Regions from separate parts of the Paenibacillus hexagrammi genome, predicted to be linked through region 1. Evidence: riboswitches for the same ligand, from Rfam matches in the RefSeq annotation. Region 1 holds a riboswitch; each other region holds the start of a gene.
What was found. A riboswitch is a leader RNA that binds a small molecule or an ion and turns the genes downstream of it on or off. The one in region 1 is predicted to bind cyclic di-GMP.

Region 1 (3,938 bases):
TCATCACTAGACAAACCTGGCGACTCGCCCGTTGTACCACCCACAACTAGGCCATTGATTTCATCTTCAAACAAGTGATAGGTCAAATTATAGAATGAAGCAACGTCTAGTTCATATTCCTCGTCAAATGGTGTAATAACCGGTACATATAAGCCTTTAAGATCATTTTCCGTCAGCATCCTGCATTCCTCCATCTATCATCCTTCGGGCGTGAGCGTCCGAGCTTTCATTATGTTGTAGTTACACTGTAGCATGGAAGCTATCATCACAGTTAGCTATAAATAATAATAGAGGTCATCAAAAATATTAATAATAAGCGTTCTAACTTCAAATCCCGATTGCAACATTTACATGCTTCCAAGTAACATTCGAACGTTATTTAATACCTTGACACGGATAATCGTATCGCGTACACTCATTTTATACCGATCAGTACAGAAAGGAATTAGATTATGGTAAGACCACGGGAATTTGATGAACATACAGCATTGACTGCCGCCATGATGGTTTTTTGGGAGAAAGGCTATGAAGCTACGTCCCTCACCGATTTAACGCGTGCCATGGGTATTCAACGTCCGAGCCTATACGCCACGTTCGGCGGAAAAGAATCGTTGTTTCAAGCTGCTTTAACGCTTTATGCCGAGCGCAGTCTCATCTTCATTCGTCAAAAACTTCAAAACGCTCCCTCAGCTAGATCCGCCATCCTTCTCTATCTACAGGGGATTGCTGACAGCGGCGATGGGCGTAAGCCTGAGCTGGGCTGCATGTGTGTGAACACAATTGTTGAATTAGCCCCACATCATCAACCATTTACCCAGTTCACAAGAGAGTACCAGCAACAGCTGACTGCATTGATTCAGTCAGTTGTGGAGAATGGCATACATACAGGAGAATTCTCACAAAATTTAGATGCCTCTTCCATAGCAGGCGCCATTGTTATCGCGGCCGTGGGCCTAGCAGTCACGATGAAATCGTGCCCAGACCATTCAGTCGTTGAACAGGCCATACATCAAATCATCAAAATGCTCGATTAATTTTTTTCGTAGTTTTGTACTGATCGGTACATTATATGATTGTGAGGTACTTACATGACAAAGCAAGTTGCTTTAATTACTGGAGCCTACAAAGGAATAGGGCTTGAGATTGGACGGCAGTTGGGCCGATTGGGCTTTATCGTACTTCTCGGAGCTCGAAATAAGAACAAGTCGGAGACAGCAGCTCTTTTGCTGCAAGAGGAGAACATAGAAGCGCACGGTGTTGAACTGGATGTGACCAATAGTGTGCATATCGAAGCAGTTGCGAAAAGAATAGAAGCTGAATATGGAAAGCTTGATGTTCTTGTCAATAATGCAGGTGTATATACAGATCATCTTGAAAACTATCTCGATGCGATTCGAGCCAGCTTTGAAGTGAATCTTTTCGGCCCTCAAGCGCTAACGGAGGCTCTGCTCCCTTGGATTAAAGCAAGCCCCGCAGGCAGAATTGTGAATCAATCCAGTATTCTAGGATCACTCGGAACATTGCTGTCCAATCCCATGTACGGTGAAAGATCTGCTCCTGCTTACACAACATCTAAAGCCGCGATGAATGCCTGGACCGTACAGTTATCTATCTCTCTACGCGACACCATGATTAAGGTCAATGCCTGTCATCCGGGTTGGGTAAAAACGGATATGGGCGGCTCTAGCGCTCCGATGGAGATCAGCGAGGGTGCAGAAAGTGCAGTTTGGCTAGCTACGCTTCCCCCAGATGGGCCCACAGGCGGCTTCTTCCACAAAAGAGATCAGCTTCCATGGTAACCAGTTACAAATGTGAAAACCTGAGCTTATTTCAATTTTACAGCTAGACCTAAGACAAATAAAAAAGGAAAGCACGGATTTTCACACCGTACTTTCCTTAGTAACTCAAGATTTATGCTCTTACATCAATATTTTGTCCTAAATGCGGTGTCGCAGATGCAGCAGCTGAAATTTTCTGTTGTGACTTAGCAAAATCCTGCAGCATCACGTTCGCTTGCGCCGTTTGCGCATCGTTTGTCTTGCTCAGCAGCTTAATTCCTACTGCTTGCTTAACAGCGTCCCCGCTTCCGATTGCGGATAGCATGGCATTTACACTCATGAAGAATCCTCCTCTCATCGTTCGGCAGCTGGCTGGCGTTCGACCTCAAGCCGATTAGCCCCTTTAGCTTTGCGTCTGGTGCTTTCACACCATTTGCCATTTCGCAGATGTAAGGCATTGCCAATACATACATTAAGTATAGGTACTTCGCCCTGATCCGTCAATCCATACACGTCAATTTCCTACAGAATTCGACCGAATTATACGCCGAAAGCAGCAGGATTCGCTCTCCAGGAACGCAAAAGCTCCATGTCTTCGGACTTAATTTTGCCTTGCTCAAGCGCTACTTCCAACAAGGAAGTGTAGTTGGAAAGCGTATGAAGCGGCATACCCGCTTCTTGGAATGCATTAACGGCTTTATCCAACTCGTAGGAGAAAATCGCTAGGACTCCGAGCGCTGTTGCGCCCGCTTCGTTAACGGCAATTGCTGCCTTCAGCGAGCTGCCTCCAGTCGAAATCAAGTCCTCAATGACGATGACTTTTTGTCCGGGCTTTACGGAGCCTTCAATCAAATTCTCTTTACCGTGACCTTTCGCTTTATCACGAATATAGATCATCGGAAGACCAAGCTTTTGAGCAACCCAGGCTGCGTGAGGAATGCCTGCTGTTGCTGTACCGGCAACGACTTCTGCTTCTGGGAACTTCTCCTTAATGAGCGCCGCAAATCCATCGGCAATGAGTTCGCGAATCGCCGGATAAGACATCGTCAACCGGTTATCGCAATAGATCGGGGACTTCAAACCAGAAGTCCAGGTGAAAGGCTGATGCGGTCTAAGCGCTACAGCCTCGATTTCTAAAAGTGAAGAAGCGATTTGCTTCGCAATCGTCGTAAGCTGACTCATGGGTTCCGTATCCATCCCTTCGTTTTTTCAGGTACTGGCTGATGTAGACTTACACGACTGAGTCGATGATCGACTCGATCGCCGCGCGGGGATCGGCAGCGCCGGTAATCGGACGGCCGATCACCACAAAGTCGGTGCCCTGCGCGAAAGCCTCCGCCGGCGTCATGACGCGCGACTGGTCGCCGATATCCGCGCCCGCAGGGCGGATACCAGGCGTCACGGTGACGAAACCGTCACCGCACGCCGCCTTGATCTGCGTCACCTCAAGCGGTGACGCGACGACGCCCTGCAGCCCTGCCGCTTGCGCCAGGCGGGCATATTGAATGACGGCCTGCTCAACCGAGCCCGGCAGGCCGATCTCTTCATTCAGCACCTGCTGGCTGGTGCTGGTCAGCTGCGTGACGCCGATAACAATCGGGCGTCCGGCTCCCGGGCGAGGGCCTTGTCCACGCCCTCGAGCGCAGCTTCCATCATGCGCTTGCCTCCGGCCGCATGAACGTTAAACACATCCGCGCCAAGGCGCGTAATGCTCTCCGCACCGCCCTTAACGGTGTTGGGGATGTCGTGCATTTTCAGATCAAGAAATACCTTATAGCCTCTATCCTTCAGACCGGCTACAAAGCCTGGACCTGCAGCGTAAAACAGCTGCATGCCCACCTTCATATAGCAAGGGATGCCCTCGAGCTGCTTAAGCAGCTCGGAGGCACCCTCCGCAGAAGGATAATCTAGCGCGACCATGATGCGGCCGGCAACGTCGGTTCGCGTCAGTGTACTCATCCTATTTCACGCTCCCTTACGCATACACAGGCATTGCGCGGGATGAGAAGTTGATGGACTCGAGCATATTGACTAGCGCGCGAACTGTATCCAGAGAAGTCATACAAACGACGCCATTCTCTACCGCTTCACGGCGGATACGGAAGCCGTCACGTTCCGGCGTTTTGCCTTTGGTGAGTGTATTCACGACAAACTGCGCTT
Region 2 (3,938 bases), 1.9 Mb from region 1:
GCTTGCCGCCGCGAAAGCGGCCGGTCTGCCAAGGAGCTCCACTTCCGAGTGGAGCCTGTGGCCAAGGCCCGCCCGCGCGGCGACTATGGCTGCGTGATCACCAACCCTCCCTATGGGGGGGAGAGGCTTGGTGATCCGAAGGAAGTCGAGCAGGCGCTGCGCCAGCTCGGCTCGATCACGGGGCAGCTGCCCACGTGGAGCGTGTTTGTGCTCAGTCCGAGCAAACAGCTCGAGCACTACATGAGCCGCCGCGCTGACAAGAAGCGCAAGCTGTTTAACGGCCGAATCGAGTGCAACCTGTTTCAATACCTCGGACCGCTGCCACCAAGAAAACCGCTGGAGCAGTCCTGATAAACAAGAAAATCCCGAAACGACTTGTCCGCTTCAGCAGCACTCTGCTGCGAGCAGGTCATCCTTCGGGATTTTTTTGATTTGGCGATAAGCCACCAGATAAGCGGGATCCAAACGATTAGCGAAAGCAGCACGCTCCATAAGCAGCCTTTGGCGAAGCTAAGCTTAGAACGGTGCTCCAGCTGTTTATCCTCACGATTCAACATGCTCTACCAACTCCAAGGGGAGCCCATCCGGATCGGTAAAGAACGTATAGCGTGCTCCTGTAACAGGATCGATTCGCACCGGCTCTACGCTTACCCCCCCTTACTTTCAAGCTCTCTCACGCTAGCATCCATATCCGCTACAGCGAACGCCAAATGCCGCAGACCCCGGGCCTCGGGCTGGTCCACCCGCTCCGGCGGGTTCGGGAAGGAGAACAGCTCAATTTGCTCCTTCTCTCCAATAAGCAGATCCAGCTTATACGATTGACGCTCCTCCCGGAATGTTTCATGAAGTACCGTCAGACCAAGTACATCCACATAAAAATGCTTCGACCTCGCGTAGTCTGAACAAATGATCGCAGCATGGTGAATACGTTCTAATTTCACACCTGATCCCTCCCGTACTTTGTTGTTCCATCATACATGCACTTGATTCCAGCATGCAACATGATCTTAAACTAACTATACATAGCATGATGCGACTAAAATGCGGAATGGAGCTACCGCCTATCAATAACCTACAGCTAGGCTTTCGAAGAAAAAGCCGCAGCAGGCGGCTTCATCCTGGTGCGGCTCACATCACGTATTATCCGTCTTTTCTCATTGTTGCAATTAGCTGCTCAAGAACGACATTAGCCTGCTCATAAGGCACCTGGCAAGTACCGGCTGCATGATGACCGCCTCCGCCATTGCTCAGCATTAGCTTACCCACGTTGGTCTGTGACGTGCGATTCACAATGCTGTGGCCGCACGCGAATACACAGTTTTGCTTATTGCGTCCATCCACAATCCAAATGGATATATTTTGTTCAGGGTATAGCGCGTATACCATAAATCGATTCCCCGGGTAGATCGTCTCTACGTCCCGAAGATCCGTAATGATAACGTTCCCTTCCGTACGCGTATACTTGCCCAGCATTTCCCGATATAAAGCATCCAATTCAAAATAACGGTCAACCCGTTCCTTCACATCCGGAAGCTCCATAATTTCTTCTACCGTTTTGGTTGCGCAGTGCTCGACCAGATCTTCCATCAATTGATAGTTGCTGATCCGATAATCTCGGTATCGACCCAATCCCGTTCTGGCATCCATGATGAACGAAAGAAGATCCCATCCTTTGGGATTCAGGATATCTTCTTTACTGAACTGGGCTGAATCCGCCTTATCTACGCCTTCCATAATATTATCGATATCACCGAATGTGTCTTTGCCGCCGTAATAATCGTATACTACTCTGGCTGCGCTTGGAGCGATCCGAGTCTCGCCTTTAAACTCGACCTTCTCCCCCATTCTTTCCAGCTCACTGGAATGATGGTCAAACCATAGACCGCATCCTGCTACATAAGGAACATTGGCTAGAATATCATTCTCCGTCACTTCAATCAAACCGTCCTGCATATCCTTGGGGTGAACAAACTTCATCTCATCCACCATATTTAATTTCTTGAAGAGCATCGCACAAACAAGGCCATCAAAATCGGAACGTGTAATTAATCGCATGCTAATGTATTCCTCCCAATAGTCCTAAAGCACTACTAACTGTCCTCCTCATAATTATACCGTTCTTGTCGATCAGTGACAACGCTTTTGTCGAACTTGATCGACAAAAAAAGAACGATTCAACCCTAATTAGGCTGAATCGTTCTCATCTTAAACGTCAAGCATTGATACAATCTGGATAAAAATGCTTCTACCTGAGACAAAGGCGGAAGCTTGACGGAAAGCTTAACCTCGCCTTTCCAATAAAAAATAAGAATGCTATTATTTCGTCCATGAAACATTTCAATATCCCAACAAGCTTCATTAAGCAGGTACTCTTCGCGGTTTATGACCAGCTTCGTTCCATCTGTGGACGGCACAAGTCTGGCAACATGGTTACCGCACAGTGACGTGACCGCCTCTTCTTCATTTAGCATCCATTCAGGCTGCATGCTGCCAAATCCTCCCTTTAACCCATTCTTTTTCTCTCTAAAATAAGAAAAGCCCACCTGTTATGCCGACTAGAGAGGGCTCATGCTGTCATCATCCTGAACCTCGGCGGCTGGCTGGCAGCTTGTCCATTTACGGTCAAGCAAGCCCCTCTAGCTTTGCGTCGCTGGCTTTCGCCAGGTTTGCCTTTATCGAGCAGTATCGAAAGCTGTCAAACATTGCTTTTACTACTATCAAGGATAAGGTAAGTTTTAGCGAAATCGAATACTCTATTATGCCTATTTTACAACAATAAGATAGGTAAAAGGAACTAATTTTCGAAAATTTCTTGTTTTAACCTATTTTGTGTTGCTTGTAATCGTCGTATTCCTGTCATATAGAATAAGGTACCGCTTAAAGTAAGAATAGACATCGTGAGAAAAAGGACATTCCCACCGAAGGAGGAAAGCAGCAAGCCTCCAATCCATGGACCCGCAAAATGCCCGATATTCGTAAAGGTTTGCGCCCCAAAATACGTGCCCCTCATATTCTCGGGAGCAAGCTTATCTATGAGCACATTCGCAGCGGGATAATTTAAGATTTCACCCATCGTAAAAACAACCATAGAAATGACTAGCGCGGCGGCGGAATGAGAGAAAGCAAATCCGACGTCGCCCAGTGCAAACATCAAGTTTCCTGCAGCAATGGCAACGAATGGTCTGAATCTTTCTGCCCATTTCGTTAATGGAATTTGCATAGAAATCACCGCGATCGCATTCACACTCATCAGCAGTGCAAATATTTTCACTCCGTCGCTAAAGCTCTGTTCCATATATTGGGATAAGGTGACCATAACCTGCGAATAGCCGATCGCGCCGACAATCCCGCCAGTGATGTAGTATCGGAAGGTTATGTCACTTCGAATGATGGACCAGGCTGCGCGAAGGGTAACCGGCGCTTTTTTCTCCCCTTCGATACTCTTTATCCCGAAATAGGACAGCAGCAGCCATAGTGCTATCGCGTATATCAAATAAACGACTCCCGTGAGAAGAAAAGGAAGAGCACCGTCCAGCGTTGCAAAATAAGCGCCCAAGAGGGGACCGACAGCAACGCCCACATTGATAGCCATATATCTCATAGAGAAAACTTTGAATCGCTTAGCCGGTTCGGTGAGATCAGCCATTAATGCTTGCGATACCGGTTCATAGAACGATCGGCATAAGCCGTTTACCATGTTCAGCAGCATAAAGCATACAGGAAGGCTGACGAATGAAAACCCGGTAAAAACAAAAGCCCAGCCGAATAAAGCAGCCAGCATGATAATCCGTCGTCCGAATGCATCCGACAGCGTTCCGCCAATAAAGCCGCCTGCTGTTCCCGCCAGCGCTCCCATCCCGATGACAACACCGATCATGACTTCGCTCATCGAGGTATGCTTGGCTAGATAGATAGCCAGGAAAGGCAAACTCATGGAG
Region 3 (3,938 bases), 1.4 Mb from region 1:
GCCTTGGATTTCGTCGCAACCAAGTCCTTGCAGCATTTCCCACTGCTCCTGCTCCTCTACGCCTTCAGCCACCACTCTTTTGCCGAGTGAATGGGACATCGCGATAATGGCATGAATGATTGCCTTATCATTCTCAGAACCTAGCATATCTTTGACAAAGGATCTATCAATCTTGATCGAATGCACCGACAATCGCTTAAGAAGTGCTAACGAGGAATATCCGGTGCCAAAATCGTCAATCGAAAGCTTCACTCCCAGATTCATAATCTCCTGACAAATGTTCATGACATGCTCGCTGTCATACATCGCCGTATTCTCTGTGATTTCCAAGCATAGCAGATGAGGCTCAATTCCTGTTCTCTCCAAGGTTTCCGCTAGCCTGCCAGAGAAGTGGACATCCAGGAACTGTTTGGCCGACAGGTTGATCGACATCGAAATCGGCGCCATGCCGGACTGAAGCCAGTGCTGAAGCTGTTGACATGCTGTATCCAGCACCCAATATCCAATCTCCACGATAATACCGGATTCTTCTGCAAGCGGAATAAATTCATTCGGCGGTACGAAGCCTACGTCGGGCCGGTTCCATCGGATCAAAGCTTCTACTCCGATCACAGTACCGGATCGAACGTCGATTTGCGGTTGATAATGAAGGACGAATTCCCCTTCCTCGAGCCCTTTGCGAACTCCCAGATTCATCAGATGACGATCCTGCTCCTCATGATGCAGAGAAGCTTCGTACAAAGCAAACTGATTTCGTCCCAACTTCTTGGCCTGATACATCGCAATATCCGCAAATTGAAGCAGCTCATCCGGACTTTCGCCATGCTCGGGAAAACAGCAGATTCCCATGCTGGAGGTCATGTAAAACGATTGCTCTTCATAGCTAAACGGAATTTTGAAGCCCATCAAAATTTGCCGGGCCAGCTCCGCAATTTGCTCCCGATCTACAAGTCCGGGCACAATCAAAGCGAATTCATCTCCGCCCAGTCGGGCTACCGTGACATCCCTCGGTGTCAGAGCAAGCAGCTGTTCCGCCACCTTCTTTAATATAAAATCACCAACAACATGCCCTTGAGTATCATTGATTTGCTTAAATTCGTCCAGATCGAGCAGCATGACAGCAAAAGGAGTGCGCTTACATCCTGTCAGATGGCGCACGAGCTGGCGATGAAAGTATTCTCGGTTCACAAGCCCCGTCAATTTATCATGATAAGAGATATACATGACCTGCTCCTCCGCCTCTTTGGCTGAGGTCACATCCAGTAACACCACATACTGCAAAACTTCATCCTGTGATTCAATAAACTGGCTCTCCGCTTTTACATATTTTTTTACGCCTGAGCGGGTCAGTATCATGAAGTCCCCACGAATGACAGCTCCTTTTTCCAGTGGATGGTCATAAGAGCGCGCCTGTTCCAAGGAATACGGAAACATAAATTCTTCAATCTGCTGAGACAGAAGCTCATTAGGAGCCATCTGCAGCAGGTTTGCACCCTGCGGGTTGATATCTTTGATGAATCCGTCCGCATCAATCGTGATCATCGACAACGGCGACAACTCATATAGCGCTTTATATTTCCGCTCGATGGAAGGCAACAAATCATATTTGACCATGGCTTTTCTTAAAAAGTAAGTGAAAATCAATATGGCATAGCTTCCAAACTCCGGAACATTGACCGAATCCGGCAAAAAGGATGGCCTTTTGTTCAGGGTGAACGGAATTGCCCATGCACTGGCATATAGCACGCCTAGAAGCAGAGTTCGCATTTGTTTTCTTTTTACATTCAAATCGAACTTCTTCACATGTCTAAAACCGCTAGCAACGAATACCGTACATACAACAATCGTGTAGAAACCGCTGCCTAAAGTCATGATGTTTAACACGAGGCTAGGGTGCTGATAGCGCCATAGGCCGCTTTCGGTAAAGGTAACGGAAATCCAATCAACCGGAATAAACAGCAGCACCGCCGGGACCATAGGAGCATAGCAAAGAGCGGTATACAGGCTCTTGGACATCGTTAGATAGCGGCCTGATATCCCCTTACAAAAGTGAAGCGCCAGACACATTAATACATATGAAGACAAATAATATACCTTCAGCACCAGATGTACGGCGTACGATATCGGGACCATGCTGAATAAAAAGTTTGAGATAAAAAATAGCAGGGTGGTAAAGAAAAATAGCGCGGCTACACGGTTTAGTTCATTACCGGGGTCCCGCCTGTAGACCTCAAGTGTCATGTAAAATAACAAGAATATCGGAATTACATAGAGTAGTATGGACACTAAGTAAGCGGTCATGCTGCTGCACCTCATTATCTTGTTATTCCATCCTAGACAAAAAAAGAAACCTTGCTTTAAGGTTCCTTTAATTGGCCTAAAGCGGGAACTGGCTGGCATACGGGAATGAGCCCGTGTAGCCCCTATAGCTTTGCGTCCTTGACTTTCATCAAGTTTGCCTTTATCTCTTTAAGAATTGTATATGTTTTCACAAAAACGTTAGGTCTTATTTCCTAGTTATTTTATATCATAATCCTCCAAAATCCGTCAATAAGATCCTGAATTAGGCAAGGTCCGATACAACCGTTTGTTTGGCCGATTGTGCTTGTGCAGCAGGATCTACATATCGTAATGGTCCGGCAATAAAAGCTGCGAGGAGACCTACTGCTCCGAACACCATCGGCAGGATAAAGCCATGATTGATAGCGGTACCGAGAGAATCGCGGATGAAATTCAGCATTTCTGCAGGAATCGCATGATTTGCCCGAATCAGCTGCTCCGGATTGGCTATCTCGGCTATTTTCTCCACGGGGATATGGTGCGACTCAGCACCCGCTTGAATCAAGCTTTGATAATCATTATTCACTATCGTAGCCATGATAGAGGCTCCCAGCACACCTCCAATATTGCGCCAGAATCCGACAATCGAGGAGCTGACTCCGATATATTTGCGTTCTACACTCATCGCCACCGCATTTTGGGCTACGCTCATCAGCGGCCCCACGGCTCCAACCCCCAGGATCACCATCAGCACAATCATGTACCACTTGGAAGCATCGTGACTGACTATGCTTAGCAAATAACTGACAACAATTCCTGCTGCCATACTAAAGGCAATAACAGCTCGGAAGCTAAAAAATCTCTGGAAAAATCCGAACAAAACCGCGCCTACCATTAAGGAAAACATCATTGGCGTCAGGAGTCCATTCGAATTAGCCTGCCCAAGCACAGCAGTAGAAAAGATCGGCAAGTAGGCAATTGCGGAGAACATGATAGCACCTTGGCAAAGACAAGCTAACACAATCGCGACTACCATACGATTTTTGAACAAAGGAAGCGGCAGCACCGGCTCTTGGGCTTTGCGTTCCACCTGCACGAACAAATAGCCTACCACCACAGCCGCTCCCATCATGGCTATGATCGGCCAGGAGCCCCAAGCAAACTTCTTGCCTCCCCACTCCAGCGCCAGCATGAAGGAAACCGTAGAGACGATGAGCAGCAGTGTCCCCAAATAGTCGATCTTCGGGCGATGCTCCGAACGAGATTCTTGCAGCGTCAGCAATAAAGTTATAAACGACAGAATACCGAGCGGCAAATTTACGTAAAAGCACCATCGCCAACCCCAATGCTCCGCCAAAAACGTTCCGATCTGCGGTCCGGCAACAGAAGATAGGCCGAAGATTGCTGCAAACACACCAGACAGCTTGGCTGCCTGTTTGGGATCGGAGAAGATCGTATAAATAATGGTGAAGCTGATCGGCAGCAGCGCGCCCGAACCTACCCCTTGAATCGCACGGAACACGATTAATTGAGTCATATCCTGAGCCATCCCGCAGAGAGCGGACCCAAGAAGAAAGACGGTAATACCAATCAAATAGAACAGCTTCCTCCCGAACATATCCGACAGCTTACCGAATACGAGCATGGTGCTCGTCGCT
Region 4 (3,938 bases), 2.2 Mb from region 1:
GCTCTTGATTGTCTCCATTCTCAGGGAGGCCTTTGATCAGCGTGCTATCAAGCTTCACACTATCAGCGGGGATGTAGGTGCCGCCGGTTCTTGTAAACAAGCCGGTGCACATGTCGTCCATAGCAATCCGGAATCCCAATGCTTTCAGAATCCTCAGCTTCTCCCCAACCTCTTGAAGGCTCGATGCTGCAATGCCCTCCGCCATATCAAGCTCAATCCATGAAGCATCCAGCCCGGTTGCCTTCAATATATCCGTCATTACATCGAGAAATTGTCCATCTTTAAACTGAGATGCCGTGACCCCTACCGTGAGACGAAGAGGCGGATAACCCGCATCGCGCCAGCTCTTAGCCTGCAGACAGGCCGTCCAGATGGCCCAGCGGCCAATGGGAATCATGAGCCCGCATTCCTCCGCTAGACGCATCCACTCACTAGGGGCGGCAGCAATCTGTTCTGATTTATTCCAATGAATAACTGCTTCCATCCCAATTAGCCGTCCACTGGCTACTTCATACTGCGGTTGATAGCGCAAATCGAATTCTTTACGTTCAAGCGCTTCGGTCAGTTCTTTCTCCAACCGCGCTTTGCTCGCCACCATACTATCGATATCCGCCGCATAGAATTGATAACGCGTATCTTTCTTCTGCTTAGCCCCATACATGGCCTCGTCCGCGCGGATCATCAGCTTCTCTGGAGTATCACCATCCAAGGGATACAGTGCGATTCCCATGCTTGCCGTAACTTCGAACGAATGCCCCTCCAGCAGAAAAGGCTGTTCGAGCGCTTTCTGAATGCGGGCTGCGACATGTCTTACATCCTCGGGCTTTGTAATGAAAGGCAGCAAAATAGTGAACTCATCTCCACCCTGCCGATAGACGGTATCGTCGCCTCTCAGGCAATGAAGCAGCCGCTCCCCCGCCTGACGAATCAGCAGATCGCCATACGCATGTCCCATGGTATCATTAATATCTTTAAATCGGTTCAAATCCAGAAAAATAACGGCTACCAGCTGCTGATGCCTCTTGGCATGAAGCAAATACTGCTCCAGGCGGTCTTCGAACAGCCGGCGATTGGGCAATCCGGTCAGTGCATCATGATTCGCAATATACTCCATCTGCGAGCTGTGTGCTTTATAGTATTCGCGAGCCGTCAGCAACCGGCGAATGCTGTAAGCCAGCACCGTACAAATCACCGTGTGCAAGCATAAGCTGACCAACTGCACGGGTACCGCCAGCAAGGCTGCTGCAACGAAACATGCAGCTGCTCCGCTTGCAAAGAGAACCGCAGCCAGCTTCTTCCTCACCAGCAGCGCCGAACAAATGAAGACGGAGAAAAGTACTCCCGGCAGCATGCCGTTTGCTTGCACGGAAACCGTGCTGAGCAGATTCACGGTAAGGAGAGCAACGCAGATCAAGCAAATATATTCCCAAGCGTAACGCCTGCTAGGGACATGCTCTTTTAAGACAGGACGACTACTCACACTTATATCCTCCTCCAATCAAAAAAAAGGCTATTCCATCAAATGGAATAGCCGCAGGAAGTATCATGAAATAAGATGCTTCTTCTCGGTAGCCCAGCTGCCATTGTCATCCACGACATTAGGCCTGTAGCTTTGCGTCCTTGCCTTTCGGCAAGTTTGCCTTTTTCGAAAATATGAATGCTTTATATAGGACTAATTTACTATACCATAATTCCCCAATTTTAGCCAATAGTATCAACGTGTCAAATCAGCAGATTAAACAGCTTCGGATCTTTATTGATCTCCATATACCCATAATCCTTGCGGGCAAGCCGCTCGATTAAACCATGGTAATCGTCTTTATTCTTGAGTTCGATTCCGACCAGTGCAGGCGCATCGTCTCTGTTATTCTTCTTCGTGTACTCAAATCGGGTAATATCGTCCGTCGGTCCGAGCACTTCCTCCAGAAACTCGCGAAGCGCTCCCGCACGTTGAGGAAAGTTCAAGATAAAGTAGTGTTTGAGACCCTCGTAAATCAACGATCGCTCTTTAATTTGCTGCATCCGGTCAATGTCGTTATTGCCTCCGCTAATAATGCATACCACGTTTTTACCGCGGATTTGTTCACGATAGGCGTCAAGAGCAGCTACAGGAAGTGCACCGGCTGGCTCGATCACAATCGCATTGTTGTTGTAGAGCTCCAGAATGGTCGTACATTCCTTCCCTGCTGGAACTACGACAATATCCTCGAGCAAATCCCGGCAGATCTCAAAGGTTAGCTGGCCTACCTGCTTGACCGCCGCCCCATCCACAAACTTATCAATGGAAGACAACGTGATGACCTCTCCCATTCGAATCGCTTCGGACATGCTCTCTGCGCCTTCCGGCTCAACGCCGATGATGCGCGTCTGGGGAGATACGCTTTCAGCGTAAGCGGCAACCCCGGCAGCAAGTCCGCCGCCGCCAATGGTCGCAAATATATAATCAGGCGTCTCCGCCATCTGGTTAAGGATTTCCAAGCCTACGGTACCTTGACCGGCAATCGTCCGAACATCATCAAACGGATGAATGAATACCTTATTCTCTCTCACGCAGTACTCCTTAGCTTGTGCGGAGGAATCATCAAAGCTGTCGCCGGTAAGAATGACTTCTACAAAGGAGCCCCCGAACAGCTTCACCTGCGAAATCTTCTGGCGAGGGGTTGTTGTGGGCATGAAGATCTTGCCTTCAATGCCAAGCTGCTTGCAGGAATACGCCACCCCTTGAGCATGGTTGCCAGCGCTCGCGCATACGACGCCAGCCGCTCGTTCCTCGGGAGACAGGCTTTGAATCACATTGTAGGCGCCGCGAATTTTAAACGAGCGGACCACCTGCAAATCTTCTCTTTTAAAAACACATTACATTCATATAGATTGGATAAAAGCTCATTGCGCTGCAATGGCGAAGGTTCGAACACCCTGCTAAGCACATGATTCGCTTTAATAATATCTTCCAACCCTACTTTTCCATGAACAGCCACGCGCTTCTACTCCTTTACCATCACTTTTTCAATTCACATGTAGACCCTATTGTATCATATCGGCAGGCCGCCGTCGCTACCTGCAAAAGTTAACATAACTAGATGAATCTATGAAAATAAGGTGCTCTCCGACTCATCCTGAGCAGGGCTCAACACAAAGAAAAAAGAAGAGCACGCCGACACTCCGGCATCCTCTTCTCGCTCTAATTACTAGTACATACGTGGGCTATCCTGCAAATCGGAACGCTTCTGCAAGTAGCGGTAGAAGGCCACCGCCGCTTGCGCCTTGGTCACTTCCTGGTCCGGTCCGAAGCTTCCATCGTTCAGAGACATGATATCCAGTCCGACTACGATGGCTACTTCGCCGACGTTCTTCAGCTGCGCTTTATCCGCAAAATCTTGATTGAACACTTTCTCATACTTCGTCAATGTCTTATAGCCAAGGGCTTTGACAATCAGCTGCGCCATGTCCTCGCGAGTCATCTTGGCATCCGGATTAAACTCGGTTCCCGGATCCAGCAGACCGCGATCGACCGCATTCTCAACATAGGCGAAATATTTGGAGCCATTGGCTACATCTTTGAACGATGCGGCACGGTCCATCGAGTAGTAAATACCATGATTGCCGCCGTTCATCGCGATAACGAGCATTTTGACCATTTCACCGCGCGTAATGGCTTGGTCAGGGTTCACTTTTCCGTCTTTGACGTCCAAAGCACGATAGTCGAGCATGAGCTGCAGCTCATTTTTAGCCCAGTGGTTGTCGATATCATCCACTTTCACACGGTCCAGCGTGATGACTTCGCCTGAAGACGCACTTAGCCACTCTCCGCTCTGAGCATTAAACATGTAGGATTCCTGCGTATATTTAGGCACCAACGAGTAAACAAGCTTGGCTTCGATTTTTGCATTCGTGTCTGCGGAAGGAGCTGGAATCGTCTCGCCTGCCGCCTTCATCAG

Region 2: linked by a shared signal. The riboswitch ahead of L0M14_RS17790 (hypothetical protein) and the one ahead of L0M14_RS08575 (putative motility protein) in region 1 are both predicted to bind cyclic di-GMP.
Region 3: linked by a shared signal. The riboswitch ahead of L0M14_RS02565 (putative bifunctional diguanylate cyclase/phosphodiesterase) and the one ahead of L0M14_RS08575 (putative motility protein) in region 1 are both predicted to bind cyclic di-GMP.
Region 4: linked by a shared signal. The riboswitch ahead of L0M14_RS29365 (putative bifunctional diguanylate cyclase/phosphodiesterase) and the one ahead of L0M14_RS08575 (putative motility protein) in region 1 are both predicted to bind cyclic di-GMP.

What each region holds. Positions count from the first base shown of each region.
Region 1 covers NZ_CP090978.1:1,991,629-1,995,566, reverse strand. Annotated here, with positions in the region: gene dapA (4-hydroxy-tetrahydrodipicolinate synthase) at 1-179, opposite strand, end outside; gene L0M14_RS08585 (TetR/AcrR family transcriptional regulator) at 453-1,034, shown strand; gene L0M14_RS08580 (SDR family oxidoreductase) at 1,089-1,799, shown strand; gene L0M14_RS08575 (putative motility protein) at 1,912-2,118, opposite strand; cyclic di-GMP riboswitch class I at 2,139-2,226, opposite strand; gene pyrE (orotate phosphoribosyltransferase) at 2,319-2,960, opposite strand; partial or broken gene pyrF (orotidine-5'-phosphate decarboxylase) at 3,010-3,737, opposite strand; gene carB (carbamoyl-phosphate synthase large subunit) at 3,754-3,938, opposite strand, start outside.
Region 2 covers NZ_CP090978.1:3,892,365-3,896,302, forward strand. Annotated here, with positions in the region: partial or broken gene L0M14_RS17770 (THUMP domain-containing class I SAM-dependent RNA methyltransferase) at 1-351, shown strand, start outside; gene L0M14_RS17775 (hypothetical protein) at 303-557, opposite strand; partial or broken gene gloA2 (SMU1112c/YaeR family gloxylase I-like metalloprotein) at 544-941, opposite strand; gene L0M14_RS17785 (exopolyphosphatase) at 1,141-2,055, opposite strand; gene L0M14_RS17790 (hypothetical protein) at 2,181-2,486, opposite strand; cyclic di-GMP riboswitch class I at 2,589-2,681, opposite strand; gene L0M14_RS17795 (MDR family MFS transporter) at 2,795-3,938, opposite strand, start outside.
Region 3 covers NZ_CP090978.1:570,882-574,819, reverse strand. Annotated here, with positions in the region: gene L0M14_RS02565 (putative bifunctional diguanylate cyclase/phosphodiesterase) at 1-2,301, opposite strand, end outside; cyclic di-GMP riboswitch class I at 2,382-2,470, opposite strand; gene L0M14_RS02560 (MFS transporter) at 2,564-3,938, opposite strand, start outside.
Region 4 covers NZ_CP090978.1:6,393,188-6,397,125, reverse strand. Annotated here, with positions in the region: gene L0M14_RS29365 (putative bifunctional diguanylate cyclase/phosphodiesterase) at 1-1,480, opposite strand, end outside; cyclic di-GMP riboswitch class I at 1,565-1,651, opposite strand; partial or broken gene ilvA (threonine ammonia-lyase IlvA) at 1,723-2,978, opposite strand; gene L0M14_RS29355 (S-layer homology domain-containing protein) at 3,189-3,938, opposite strand, start outside.